One region of the Agrobacterium sp. CG160-95 genome, then DNA from elsewhere that is predicted to be linked to it. Evidence: riboswitches for the same ligand, from Rfam matches in the RefSeq annotation. Region 1 holds a riboswitch; the other holds the start of a gene.
What was found. A riboswitch is a leader RNA that binds a small molecule or an ion and turns the genes downstream of it on or off. The one in region 1 is predicted to bind S-adenosylmethionine.

Region 2: another riboswitch for S-adenosylmethionine. It lies ahead of metA (homoserine O-acetyltransferase MetA); the one in region 1 lies ahead of ACQZ63_RS04930 (O-succinylhomoserine sulfhydrylase).

Annotation. Positions count from the first base shown of each region.
Region 1 is NZ_JBNWDU010000001.1:986,600-993,956, forward strand. Features, by position in the region: gene ACQZ63_RS04910 (hypothetical protein) at 1-209, opposite strand, end outside; gene aqpZ (aquaporin Z) at 300-986, opposite strand; tRNA gene ACQZ63_RS04920 (tRNA-Gly) at 1,141-1,214, opposite strand; gene ACQZ63_RS04925 (2'-deoxycytidine 5'-triphosphate deaminase) at 1,271-2,368, opposite strand; SAM riboswitch at 2,442-2,520, shown strand; gene ACQZ63_RS04930 (O-succinylhomoserine sulfhydrylase) at 2,563-3,747, shown strand; gene apaG (Co2+/Mg2+ efflux protein ApaG) at 3,984-4,376, shown strand; gene ACQZ63_RS04940 (Hsp33 family molecular chaperone) at 4,415-5,404, opposite strand; gene argF (ornithine carbamoyltransferase) at 5,628-6,545, opposite strand; gene ACQZ63_RS04950 (aspartate aminotransferase family protein) at 6,600-7,357, opposite strand, start outside.
Region 2 is NZ_JBNWDU010000006.1:182,133-189,489, forward strand. Features, by position in the region: gene ACQZ63_RS20540 (VOC family protein) at 1-122, opposite strand, end outside; gene ACQZ63_RS20545 (ABC-F family ATP-binding cassette domain-containing protein) at 214-2,040, opposite strand; gene ACQZ63_RS20550 (thiamine diphosphokinase) at 2,045-2,698, opposite strand; SAM riboswitch at 2,789-2,865, shown strand; gene metA (homoserine O-acetyltransferase MetA) at 2,948-3,874, shown strand; gene ACQZ63_RS20560 (aldose epimerase family protein) at 3,949-4,968, shown strand; gene mtgA (monofunctional biosynthetic peptidoglycan transglycosylase) at 4,984-5,730, opposite strand; gene ACQZ63_RS20570 (polyprenyl synthetase family protein) at 5,866-6,780, shown strand; gene ACQZ63_RS20575 (OmpA family protein) at 6,813-7,357, opposite strand, start outside.

The DNA.
Region 1 (7,357 bases):
GCAAGAGCGCCTATATCCATGCCGCCGGCGGCAGCAGTTCCCGCCGTCCCGAGCAGCGATCCGAGCACGGTTCCTCCGCCGATGCCGCCAATAGCGCCGGCAATCAGGTTGCCGAGCGCACCGAGATCAGAATCCTTGAGTATTTTTCCGCCGGCCGAACCGCCAACCGCACCGCCGACAATTTGGGCCAATATCGAAGTAAGATCCATGTCATCCTCCTCACAGGTTTCCCCGACCATTCGGAGAAACAATGCTTCCCATTCATGTCTGTGCGGGCCGGAGAAAGCGGGCCTTGAGCCTTAGTCTTTCTCGCCGAAAAGTTTCCAGACCACGGCGCCGATTGCGCCTCCGAGGATCGGAGCGAGCCAGAACAGCCAGAGCTGTTGCAGCGCCCATCCACCAACAAACAATGCCTGTCCCGTCGAGCGGGCCGGATTGACGGATGTATTGGTGACCGGAATGGAGATCAGATGAATAAGTGTGAGAGCAAGGCCGATTGCGATCGGCGCAAAACCAATGGGAACCCTGCCATGCGTCGATCCCAGAATGACGATCAGGAAAAATGCCGTCAAAATGACTTCGATCAGCAGCGCCGACACGAGCGAATATCCACCCGGTGAATGTTCCCCGTAACCATTTGCGGCAAAACCGCCAATATCGGCACCGGCTTTGCCGGTAAGGATGACATAAAGCGCCCCCGCCGCGACAATCGCCCCTAAAACCTGCGCCACTATGTAAGGAACGAGGTTCGATGCCGGAAATTTGCCAGCAACGGACAGACCGACGGAAACGGCCGGATTAAAATGACCGCCCGAAATGCCGCCGACCGCATAGGCCATGGTCAAAACCGTGAGACCGAAAGCGAAAGCGACACCGAGAAAGCCAATGCCGAGTTCAGGAAAAGCAGCGGCAAAAACCGCACTGCCGCAACCTCCGAACACGAGCCAGAAAGTGCCAAGAAATTCCGAAAGAAGCTTGCGACTCATAACACTCCCCCAATAATGTTACGACCGCATCAACTATTACGTGCAATTTAATTGTAGTCAAGCTAAATCGCATAGTCGCACGTTTGCCGCAGCGATGGCGGTGACATGCGCGCTTTTGGCTGGCCAGGAAGTTGTTTGGATTGCCTTGAAAATATGGAGCGGGTGAAGGGAATCGAACCCTCGTATTCAGCTTGGGAAGCTGCTGCTCTACCATTGAGCTACACCCGCGCCGCGCACAAGACATCGGACAGTTCTTATCGGGTGTCAAGCACCCGACAGGATCATTACTCGGTGCGGAAATGCTTGGAGAGCTTCAGGCCCTGTGCCTGATAGTTGGAGCCAAGGCCGCTGCCGTAGAGGCCATCAGGTTTTTGCAACATGTGCTCGTAAACAAGCCGGCCGACGATCTGGCCGTGTTCGAGGATGAAGGGCACCTCGTGGCTGCGCACCTCGAGAACGGCGCGGCTGCCCGTGCCGCCCGCCTGCGCATGGCCGAAGCCTGGATCGAAGAAGCCCGCATAATGCACGCGGAACTCGCCCACCAAGGGATCAAAGGGCGTCATTTCGGCCGCATAAAGTGGCGGTACATGCACGGCTTCACGCGAAACGAGAATATAGAACTCATCCGGATCGAGGATCAGTTCGGCACGGCCGCGGGCGTATAGAGGTTCCCAGAAATCGAGAACATCGTGCTGAGCCTTCTTGTCGACATCTACCACCGCTGTGTGATGCTTGCCGCGATAGCCGATCAGCCCTTTTTCGCCAAACCCCTTTAGGTCGATGGAAAGCGCGATGCCGCCGCCGGTCACATTAGGGGTTTCGCTGGCGACCAGCATCTCCGTCTCGTGCAATTTCAGAAGCTCGGCTTCGTTGAGCAACGAGTGGCCGATGCGGAAACGGATTTGCGAGAGGCGCGAGCCACGGCGCACGACGACCGGGAAGGTGCGCGGGCTGATTTCCAGATAGAGCGGGCCGGCATAGCCCGCAGGTATCTTGTCGAATTCCTGCGCATTGTCGGTCATGACACGGGTGAAGATATCAAGACGCCCCGTCGAGCTTTTCGGATTGGCCGAAGCCGACATATCCGCCGGCAGCTCGAGGCTCTCCATCAAGGGCACGATGTAGACGCAACCGGTTTCCAGCACCGCCCCCTCGCTCAGATCGACCTCGTGCAGGCTGAAGCGGTTGAGCTTGTCGATGACTCGGGTTCCGGGGCCGGGCATGAAACTGGCGCGCACGCGATAGGCTTTGGAGCCCAGTCTCAGATCGAGGCTCGCGGGTTGCACCTGATCGACATCGAGATCAGCCTCGCTTTTCAGCTTGCCGCCCGCAAACAGCGCCCTGATCGCGCCATCCGCCAAAATGCCCGTGGTTCTGGTCATGATCATCATTCCTTTTTACGGCGACAAAACCAAAAGGAAAGCATTGACGCAAGCCGGTCACGGCAGTATGGCAAGCTTATCCCGTGGTGATTTGGCCGGTCGGCTTGCAGCCACGTTAAACAAGTGGCTAAAAAGACCGGGTGCTAGGAACCGGTCTGCTTTTGCGACCGGTTTTTTTGTTTTGAGGTGATCACATGAGCAATAAATGGCGCCCGGCAACCCAGCTCGTTCACGGTGGTACGCTACGCTCACCCTATGGTGAAACGTCGGAAGCGATCTATCTGACCCAGGGTTTCGTTTACGAAAACTCCGAAGCCGCCGAAGCGCGCTTCAAGGGCGAAACGGATGGCTTCATCTATGCCCGCTATGCAAGCCCGACCAATGACATGTTCGAAAAGCGCATGTGCCTGCTGGAAGGTGCGGAAGACGCCCGTGCGCTTGCCTCCGGCATGGCCGCCGTGACAGCCGCCATCATGTGCCAGCTGCGTGCCGGCGATCACATCGTTGCTGCCCGCGCGCTTTTTGGCTCCTGCCGTTGGGTGGTAGAAACGCTTGCACCCAAATACGGCATCGAGTGCACGCTGATCGACGGACGCGATCTCAACAATTGGGAAAAGGCGATCCAGCCGAACACCAAGCTGTTTTTCCTCGAAAGCCCGACCAACCCAACGCTCGAAGTGGTGGATATTGCCGGCGTGGCGAAGCTCGCCAACCAGATCGGCGCGAAAGTGGTTGTCGACAATGTTTTCGCCACACCGCTTTTCCAGAAGCCACTCGAACTCGGCGCCCATATCGTCGTTTATTCGGCGACGAAGCATATTGACGGTCAGGGCCGTTGCCTTGGCGGCGTGATCCTTTCCGACAAGAAGTGGATTGAGGAAGAGCTGCAGGACTATTTCCGCCACACCGGCCCAGCCATGTCGCCGTTCAATGCCTGGACGCTGCTGAAGGGCATCGAAACCCTGCCGCTGCGTGTCAAGCAACAGACGGCCAATGCCTCGAAGATCGCCGATTTCCTCGCCGACAGCGGCAAGGTTGCCAAAGTGATCTATCCTGGTCGCGCCGACCATCCGCAGGCAGACATCATCGCGCGGCAGATGTCGGGCGGCTCGACGCTCGTGGCTTTCGAACTGAAGGGCGGCAAGGAAGCGGCATTCGCACTGCAGAACGCGCTTGATATCGTGAAGATTTCCAACAATCTCGGCGATGCCAAGAGCCTCATTACCCACCCTGGCACCACGACGCACAAGAACCTGACCGACGAGGCGCGTGCCGAACTGGGTATTTCCGGCGGGACCTTGCGTCTTTCCTGCGGTATCGAAGATACGGACGATCTGCTGGAAGATCTGGCGAAGGGTCTTGCGGCCGTTTCAGTTTAAGGATTCAATCGACATACCGCCATGGCCCGACTTCGCCGTCGGGCCATGGCACGCATCCCGCCTGGGTGAGAGCCCGCGTCGGGCAACCAATATTTACCTTTACCGTTATCCCTAACGGTGAAAAAACGGCGCAACAGAAGATGCACGTGGTCGTCAAGTCATTCATTTTCTTGACGATAGCCAGAACCTGTAGTGTAGGATGATGGCAGCAGGGAAAATATCGAGGTGTGGCGCGTATGTATCGTGCTCTGACAAGGGATATCGAGGTAACGGTCGATCCGTATTATCTCGAGGAGCAGTCCGACCCGGATGACGATCGTTATGTCTGGGGCTATAAAGTCGTGATCTCGAACAATTCCGATGTTCCGATAACACTCGTCAACCGCTATTGGCACATCACCGACCAGAACGGACAGGTGGATGAGGTCTACGGGCCGGGTGTCGTCGGCGAAAAACCGCATCTGAACCCCGGCGACAGTTACGAATATTCATCCGGCTGCCCGCTGGATACGCCGTCAGGCCTTATGTTTGGCCACTATGAAATGGAAACGGACAAAGGCGAGGTGTTCAACGTCACCATCCCCGCCTTTTCACTGGATTCACCCGGCCTGTTGCGGGTGCTGAACTGACAAAAAAGCCGCGCCATTCACAAGCGCGGCTCTCCTCGTCAGACGTTTTCAAACTCGCTGACATCGTAACGATAGGTCGTGGAGCAGAACTCGCACGTCACGGCAATCGCACCGTCTTCCTCACTCGCCTTGATCTCCTCAGCGGTGAAACCGGACAGCACACCCTTGATCTTGTCCCGTGAACAGCTGCAACGGTCGAAAATGACCTGCGGATCGTAGATGCGAACGCCGCTCTCGTGGAAAAGCCTGTAAAGCAGACGCTCCACTGGCACCTGCGGATCGGTCAGCTCGTCGGTATCCACCGTATTCAGCAGCGACACTGCCTCTGTCCAGGCATCGTCCTCCGCCACTTCATAATCGCCCTCGTCGCCGTCACCGCCATGGAGATCGCGCATGCGCAAACGCTCGGGCGCCTGCGGCAGGAACTGGGCAATCACGCCGCCTGCACGCCAGCTATGGCGCGGCTTGCCTTCGCCGTCACGGTCGAAGAACTGGGCAACGCCGAGGCGCACGCGGGTGGGAAGCTGTTCCGACTGACGGAAATAAACCCCGGCGATTTCTTCCAGCGAAGAACCGTCCAGCGGCACGATGCCCTGATAAGGCTGCATGCCGACGCCCTGATCGATGGTGAAGGCCAGAATGCCGGTTCCGAGCAGTTGTTCGGGCGAGGTTTGCCCCGCAGCGACAGCTTCCGCCAGCCGCTCCTCATCGAAACGAGCATAAGCGCGCATGCTCTCGGGCGCGGTGAAATCCGCCACCAGAAGGTCAACCGGGCCGTCGCCCTTGGTCTGCACAGTCAGCTTGCCGGAAAATTTCAGGGATGTGCCGATCAGCGCCGTCAGAACCGTTGCTTCCGCCAGCAGGCGGGCGACAATCTCGGGATATTCGTGACGTTCGAGGATGGCATTCAACAGCGGCCCGACCTGTACGGCGCGACCGCGCACGTCCAGACCTTCGACCTGAAAGGGCACAACCTTGTCGTCGCCAGCTAAATCGAGATTGTCCAGTTCAACCGTTACATCTGCCATGTCATAACTCCTTGGCGCAGCCGTTGCGCCGCTACCGTCCAAAAGTCCGGCTTTTAAAATGTACTTTTTCAGCTTGTCGCACAGAGATCCGGGAAGCGAAACCGCCTCCGGGGAAAATCGTGCAAATCGTGAGGTGGCCCGCCAGCGAAAAGCCGACGAGCGTCTTCGAAGCCCCACAGATGGGAATGTGCATCGCCGAGTTCAAGCACCCGGCCGATAGCGGTCAGATGACGCCCATGCACCATGCAATAATGGACTTCTGAGCATGGAGCCGGTTTTCCGCCTCGTCGAAGACCACCGATTGCGGCCCGTCGATCACTGCATCCGTTACTTCCTCGCCGCGATGCGCCGGCAGGCAGTGCATGAACAGCGCTTCCTTGTTGGCCTTCGCCATCAGCGCTTCATTGACCTGATAAGGCTGGAAGATATTGTGGCCGCGCGCCTTGTGTTCCTGGTTCATGGACACCCAGGTATCGGTGACGACGCAATCAGCGCCCGCCACTGCTTTATCGGCATCGTGGTACAGCGAGATTTCGCCACCATTGTTGCGTGCCCAGTTCAGGAACTTGTCGTGCGGTTCCGAACCCATCGGTACTGCCATCGCCATGCGGTAACCGAAACGGGCGGAGCCTTCCACGAACGAATGCAGCACATTATTGCCGTCACCCGTCCAGGCAATGGTCTTGCCCTTGACCGGGCCGCGATGTTCCTCGAACGTCAATATATCCGCCATAATCTGGCAGGGATGCGTGTCGTCCGTCAGGCCATTGATAACAGGCACGGTGGCGTGTTCGGCAAGCTCGAGCAGACGCGAGTGATCCGTGGTGCGGATCATGATGGCATCGACATAGCGCGACAGCACCTTGGCCGTATCGCCAATCGTTTCCGCGCGGCCCAGCTGCATTTCCGTGCCCGACAGGAACAGGGTCTCACCGCCGAGCTGGCGCATGCCGACATCGAAGGAGACGCGGGTGCGTGTGGACGGTTTTTCGAAAATCATTGCCAGCATCTTGCCAGCAAGCGGCTTTTCCGCCGTGCCGGTTTTGGTGGCAATCTTGCGCGTGCGCGCATCATCAAGAATTGTCCGCAGATCCTCCGACCCGACGGCCGAGAGGTCCAGAAAATGTTTTGGTGAACCCATTCTAATCTGTCCCATGCTTGCGAGCCCCTGAAGAGAGGCCCGCTCTTGATTTTTTCAGGCGCTTTTTGCCTGTTTCGCAACCGTCAGGGAGGCGGCAGCCGCGTCGATACGTGCAAGACCCTCACGGGCCTCTTCCGCCGTGGTGACGAGCGGCGGCAGAAGACGGATGACATTGTCGCCCGCAGGCACGCCAAGCAGATGCTCTGCGCGCATGGCCTGCAGCAATTCGCCCGAAGGAATCTTCGCCTTGATGCCCAGAAGCAGGCCTTCGCCGCGAATTTCCTCGATCACGTCAGGATAACGGTCCTTGAGCGAGGCCAGACCCTGCCGGAAGACCAGCGCGACGTCACGGACCTTCTCGAGAAAACCTTCGGAGAGAACGACGTCAAGCACGGCATTGCCGACTGCCATGGCCAGCGGGTTGCCGCCGTAAGTGGTGCCATGTACGCCCGCCGTCATGCCGGAAGCGGCATCTGCCGTGGCAAGGCATGCGCCGAGCGGGAAACCGCCACCGATACCCTTGGCGACCGCCATGATATCGGGCGCAACACCGGTATGTTCATAAGCAAACAGCTTGCCTGTGCGGCCGACACCCGTCTGGACCTCATCGAAAATCAGCAGCAGGCCGTGCTCGTTGCACAATCCGCGCAGGATTTGCAGGAATTCCTTGCTGGGCGAGCGAATGCCGCCCTCGCCCTGGATGGGCTCGATCAGAAGTGCTGCAGTCTCAGCCGTGATGACGGCCTTGAGGGCATCGACATCACCGAACGGAACCTGATCGAAACCTTCGACCTTGGGACCGAAACCTTCGA
Region 2 (7,357 bases), on a different contig from region 1:
ACGATCATGCAGAGCGTGCGGTCATCCGAATATTCCGGATTGAAGGTGAAACCGAGAGCCGTGAAGAAGCTTCTCGATGTCTCGATATTCTTGACCGGCAGATTGACGAAGATCATGCGCATTTTCTGAACTCCTCCGAACCCGCACAGGAAACGGCAATTCCGGCTCCCTGTCAAAGGTGGATGAGACCTCAGTCAAGAAATCGCGACCAAGTCACCCTTCAATTTCCTCGCGCAGCATCTCCAGCTCCAGCCATTCCTCTTCCATGGCTTCGAGCTTTTCGCGCAGCTTCGTCATTTCCTGCGCCAGCGTATTGAAGGTAGCCGGGTCCTTGGTGAACAGATTGGGATCGGCCATGCGCTGCTCACGCTTGGCGATTTCGCCCTGCGCCTTCTCCATCTCCTTTGGAAGGTTTTCGAGCGCAAATTTTTGCTTGAAAGAAAGCTTGCCCTTGGCCTTTGAAGCGTCCTGCGACGCGGAGGCGGAAGGGGCGGTCTTTGCCTTTTCCTGCTTCTCCGCCTTGCGCTTTTCTTCCGCAGCACCCTTGCGTTGCGCCATCATGTCCGAATAGCCGCCGGCATATTCGATCCAGCGTCCGTCCGGCTGGTCCGGATTGGCGGGCGCGATTGTGGAGGTGACGGTACGGTCGAGGAAATCGCGGTCGTGGCTGACGAGAATGACCGTGCCGGAAAAGCCCGCAACGATTTCCTGCAACAGATCGAGTGTTTCGATATCGAGATCGTTGGTCGGCTCGTCAAGGATCAGCAGGTTGGTAGGCCGCGCCAGAATGCGCGCAAGAATAAGACGGGCGCGCTCACCACCGGAGAGGTTGCGGATGGGCGTGCGGGCCTGTTCCGGCTGGAACAGGAAGTCCTTCATGTAACCCGTCACATGTTTCAACTCGCCATTGACCAGCAAATTGTCGCCGCGACCGTCGGTGAGGTAATGAGCGAGCGTATCGTTTGGATTGAGATCTTCACGCTTCTGATCAAGCGTCGCGATTTCCAGATTGGTGCCGAGCTTTACCGTGCCGCTATCGGGCTGAAGCTGGCCGGTCAGCATCTTCAAAAGCGTTGTCTTGCCGGCACCGTTCGGCCCGACGAGACCGATGCAATCACCGCGATGCACCCGCAGCGAAAACGGCGCGATGATCACGCGCTCGCCGTAAGACTTAGTGATTGCGTCTGCCTCGATGACCAGTTTGCCGGATTCCCGCACCTCCGCAGCCGTCGCCTGCACGCTGCCCTGCGGTCCCTTGTGGCCGCGATAGTCCGCACGCATTGCCTGAAGCTCGCCCACGCGGCGCATGTTGCGCTTGCGTCTCGCGGTCACGCCGTAACGCATCCAGTGTTCTTCACGCTCGATGGCCTTGCCGAGCTTGTGCTGCTCCAGCTCTTCCTCTTCCAGCACCTTGTCGCGCCATTCCTCGAAATGCGCAAAACCGCGATTGAGACGACGGGACTGGCCGCGATCCAGCCACACGGTCGAGGTCGAAACCTTTTCCAGAAAACGCCTGTCGTGCGAGATCAGCACCAGCGCGCTACGCGTCTGCTGCAACTCGCCTTCAAGCCATTCGATTGTGGGCAGGTCCAGATGGTTGGTCGGCTCGTCCAGCATCAGAATATCGGGTTCAGGGGCCATGACGCGGGCAAGGGCCGCACGCCGCGCTTCGCCGCCGGACAGGCTATCCGGATGTTCCTGTCCCGTCAGGCCCAGATGCTCGAGAATATAGGTAACGCGATAGGGATCGTCGCCAGGTCCCAGCCCCGCCTCGGCATAGGCCTGCACGGTGTCGTAACCGGCAAAATCCGGCGCCTGTTCCAGATAACGGATGGTGGCGGAGGGGTGACGGAAAACCTCGCCCGACTGCGCCTCGACCAGACCGGCGGCGATCTTCATCAGGGTCGACTTGCCCGAACCGTTACGTCCGACAAGGCAGATGCGGTCGCCCGGCTCCACCTGAAGATTGGCGCCGTCGAGCAGCGGGGTCACGCCGAAGGTCAGCTTGATGTCATCGAGTTTCAAAATTGGGGGTGCCAAGGCGTCAGGCTCCGGTCAGATCATAAGGGCGGGCGAGCACGATGGCTTTTCCGCTTTTCAGCGAGAAATGCACGGGGCCGCCATTCGCGACATTGGAAATAGTGCGGGAAGAGCCGAAAGCAAGCGGGAAATCCTTGATAGGATAACGCACATTGCCGATATCGAGCCCCACAAGGTCGGTAAACCCGGCAACGGAAAACAGCGCACCGGGAGGCAGATCAAGGTCGAACGACCCCGCCAGCAGCGGGCGGGCCTCCTCTTCGCCGGAGGTCAGCGTAACGTTGAGACCACGCTCAGTAAGCGCCACCGCGTAAAGGAGGTGCTGAAGTGCGTGGTCGCTTCTCGCTCCACCAAGCGCACCGGCAAGCACCAGAGAACGCGCGCCGCGGGCAAGTGCCTCCGACACCGCAATTTCGCCATCGGTCACAGCCTTTGCAGCGGGATAGGGCTGTCGCACCACATCGGGCCAGGCGTCCAGCAGGTCCTTGTCGGTGGAATCGAAATCCCCCACCCAAAGCTCGGGTGTGAGCCCGAGCGGTGCGGCATGGCGCATGCCGCCATCGGCCGCAATCACACGGCTACCCTCAACCGCCGCTTTGAGGCGGTCGGTAACGGTGACATCGCCGCCAAGCAGAATGGTGAAGCGTTCTCTATCCATGCCCTGCCTTATCGCACCTCAGGCAAAAATGGAAAGGCAGAAACCCGATGAAATCAGCCGATATTGATTTTCGTCGGCTTCGGGATTATGAAACGCCTCAGTGGTGATTTGCCGACCGGCTTGCAGCCACTTTAAAGAAGTCGCTAAAGGGTCGAGGAAAAGGGTAATTTCCTGGGACCGGCTGCGATTTCGCTGCCGGTTTTTTTGTTTTCGCAACGTTCTTTACGTCATCCGAAAAGAGAGTTCGACATGCCGATCAAGATTCCCGATACCCTTCCCGCCTTCGACACCCTCGTTCATGAGGGCGTGCGGGTCATGACAGAAACGGCGGCCATCCGGCAGGATATCCGCCCGCTCCAGATCGGGCTTCTCAATCTCATGCCGAACAAGATCAAGACGGAAGTGCAGATGGCGCGCCTCGTCGGCGCATCGCCGCTGCAGGTGGAGTTTTCGCTGATCCGCATTGGCGGCCATCGTGCCAAGAATACGCCGGAAGAGCACCTTCTGTCCTTCTATGAGACATGGGAGGAAGTGCGCCACCGCAAGTTCGACGGTTTCATCATCACAGGCGCGCCCATCGAGATGCTTGACTATGAAGACGTGACCTACTGGAACGAGATGCAAAAGATTTTCGACTGGACGCAAACCAACGTCCATTCGACGCTGAACGTCTGCTGGGGCGCGATGGCCGCCATCTACCATTTCCATGGTGTGCCGAAATACGAACTGAAGGAAAAGGCTTTCGGCGTCTATCGTCACCGCAATCTCTGCCCCTCGTCCATATATCTCAACGGTTTTTCCGACGACTTTCAGGTTCCGGTCTCACGCTGGACGGAAGTGCGCCGCGCCGACATCGAAAAACACCCGGAACTCGAAATCCTGATGGAGTCAGAGGAAATGGGCGTATGTCTGGTGCATGAAAAAGAGGGAAACCGCCTCTATATGTTCAACCACGTCGAATATGATTCAACCTCGCTTTCGGATGAATATTTCCGCGATGTGAACTCGGGCGTTCCAATCAAGCTGCCGCATGATTATTTTCCGCACAATGATCCGGAGCTTGCCCCGCTCAACCGCTGGCGCAGCCATGCCCATCTGTTTTTCGGCAACTGGATCAACGAGATATATCAGACGACGCCTTATGACCTCGAAGCAATCGGCAAACTAGCGGCGTAAATTGCGGGATTGCGAATTGCCGGAAAATGACGCAACGTCCGCCGGCAATTCAAAGATATCGGGAGAATGACGCAATGAGCGACGCGGCGGCACGGGAGAATTTCGGTTTCACGACAACCGGCGAAAAGGTTGAGCGTGTCACCATCTCGAAGGGCGGGCTGACGGCCAAGGTTATCACCTGGGGCGCCGTCATTCAGGACCTGCGCCTCGATGGGCACCAGCCGCCGCTCGTTCTCGGCTTCGATACATTCGAGGACTACAAATATTCATCCTATTTCGGCGCGACACCCGGCCGCAACGCCAACCGTATCGGTGACGGAAAATTCTCGATCGACGGGCACGAATACCAGCTGGAACTGAACGAAAAAGGCGTCAGCCACCTGCATGGCGGCAGCGACGGGATGGGCAAACGTAACTGGATGCTGATGGAACACGGCGAAAGCCATGCGGTTCTGCAGATCATCGATCCCGACGGCCGCGCCGGTTATCCCGGCAATTGCACGGTGACCGCGACCTATACGATCCGCGACGGCGGCGTGCTTTCGGTGGTCTATGAAACGGTGACCGACCAACCGACCATCGCCAATATCTGCCAGCATTCCTATTTCAACCTCGACGGTGCTGATACCGCACTTGGACATGAGATCAGCATCGCCGCTGACTTTTATCTGCCAACCAACGACAAACAGATCCCGACAGGCGAAATCCGCTCCGTCGAAGGCACCGTCTTCGACCTGCGCCACCCGACGCCGATGCGGCGAACGGAGGATGGCGAGCAGGTGCTCTACGACCATAATTTCTGCCTTTCGCCCGAGCGTCGCGCCAAGCGCAAGGTTGCCCGCGCCTATTCGCCCGCCTCCGACATTGCCCTTGAGGTTCACACCACCGAACCCGGCGTGCAATTCTATTCAGCCTTCAAGCTGAATGTTCCCGTTCCGGGCCTCGATGGCCGCCATTATGGCCCCTTTGCCGGTTTTTGTCTGGAAACGCAGATATGGCCGGATGCCGTCAATCATCCCGATTTCCCCTACGCGATCCTGCGTCCCGGCGAGACCCTGCGTCAGGAAACCGACTATATTTTCAAGAAGGGTTGAGGCGGCGGGCTGGGTTCAGTCCAGCACGCATCCCACATAACCGCCCGATGCTCGGGCTCGCCGTTCGATAAGGCCGGCAAGCCGTTGCAAACCACGCCCCGGCTTGCTGGCAACGCGATCGATGGGATTGGGTAGGGAAACGGCAAGCAGTGCCGCTTGGCGGGAGCTGAGCTTTGCCGCCGGTACCTTGAAATGGTGCTGTGCTGCGGCCTCGATGCCGTAAATGCCGGGTCCCCATTCGGCAACGTTGAGATAAATCTCCATCATCCGTTTTTTGGACCAGACGAAATCGGCAGCAATCGCCAGCGGCAACTCCAGCCCCTTGCGCAAGAACGAGCGGCCGTTCCAGAGGAACAGGTTCTTGGCCGTCTGCATGGGAATAGTGCTGGCGCCACGGGTGGACGCGCCTTCGAGCGCATTGTTGACGACGGACTGCATCTGGTTCCAGTCAACGCCGCCGTGGAAACAGAATTGTCCGTCCTCGGACATCATTACGGATTGCACAAGGCGCGGCGAAATATCCTCGAGCGGCACCCAGCGCCGGTCATAACCCTGAAGTGTCACCAGATCGGCAAGCATCAGCGTCGAGACCGGCCGCATGAAAGGCAGGGCATAAACCGGGATCAGCAGATAGGGCAGGATCAGCAACGCCAGCAAGGTCATGATGATACGCTTTGCCAACGTGCGAAAATCCACCTTCGGACTGCTCCGGTCTTCCGCCAGCACGGCGTAATCTGCGTCGCTTTCAGGCGTACTGCTCAATATTCGTCAAAGCCCCGCACCAATCGAAGCCTTTCATATTCCATTGCCGCCTTCAAGGCGAGTCCGGTCAAACAGTTGACCTCAGGAATCACGAAAAGGTTGCCTGGCCCCGCGCGCCATGCCAAAGAGCGCGGCATGGACGCTCAGATGACGAATTTCGAAACGAAGCTGCGCGATAACGCGGCACAGACCGAATCCCTGCTTGGTCGCCTGCTTTCCGCAGAGGCGCGTGCGGATGAGATTACGCGCCCGCAAAACCTGCTCGACGCCATGCGTCATGGCGTGCTGAACGGCGGCAAACGCCTGCGGCCCTTCCTCGTCATAGAAAGCACGGCCTTGCTCGGCGGAAATGCTGAAGCAGCCCATTATGTCGGTGCCGCGCTGGAATGCCTGCATTGTTACTCGCTGGTGCACGACGATCTGCCAGCGATGGATGACGACGACCTGCGCCGCGGCCAGCCGACAGTGCACCGCAAATTCGACGAGGCGACCGCCATTCTCGCAGGCGACAGCCTGCTGACACTCGCCTTCGACATTATCGCATCGGACGAAAATCCTCTCCAGGCAGACCGCAAGGCGTCTCTCGTTCTCTCGCTCGCCCGCGCCGCAGGCGTCGGCGGCATGGCGGGCGGTCAGGCGCTCGATCTGGCTGCGGAAAAGAACGCACCTGATGAGGCCGGCATTATTACATTGCAGGCTATGAAAACCGGTGCACTGCTGCGCTTCGCCTGCGAGGCAGGCGCGATCATCGGCGGCAGCGATGTTTCCGAAAGGCAAAGACTGCGCCTCTTCGGTGAAAAGATCGGCCTTGCCTTCCAGCTTGCCGACGATCTCCTGGATCTGACCGCCGATGCCGCCACCATGGGCAAGGCAACCGGCAAGGATGCCGCACGCGGCAAGGGAACGCTGGTGGCACTACGCGGTGAAGACTGGGCGCGCCTCAAGCTTCAGGAACAGGTGGCGGAAGCCTCCGAACTTCTGGCCCCCTACGGCGAAAAGGCCGCGATACTCATCGCGGCCGCCAGATTCATCGCCGAACGGAAAAGCTGAGCCGGTTTCCCGGCTCACCGTTTTTCAGCCAATCAGCCCTTGAGCGGCGAAATCAGCACTTCGACGCGACGGTTCTGAGCGCGGCCATCCGGCGTTGCGTTCGAAGCGATCGGCTGCGAGGGGCCGAAGCCGAGCGTCGAAATACGGCGCTGGTCGACGCCGCGTGCGCCGAGATAGTTTGCAACAGACGCCGCACGACGCTCGGAAAGCGCCTGGTTGTGCTGCTGGCTGCCGGTGGAGTCGGTATGGCCGTTGATGTCGATGAGCGTGCGGTTGAACTTGTTCAGCACGATGGCGACGGAATCGAGTGTCTGATAGAAGGGCGGGATGACCTGATCCTGATCCGTCGCGAAGGTGATGTTCGACGGCATGTTGAGAACGATGCTGTCGCCACGGCGGGTAACCGAAACGCCAGTGCCCTGAAGCTGGGCGCGAAGCTCGGATTCCTGACCATCCATGTAATTGCCGATTGCGCCACCGGCGAGTGCACCGATGCCGGCGCCGATGAGGGCTGCGTTGCGGCGACCGACCGGCGAACCGCCGACAGCCAGACCACCGAGAGCACCGACGACAGCGC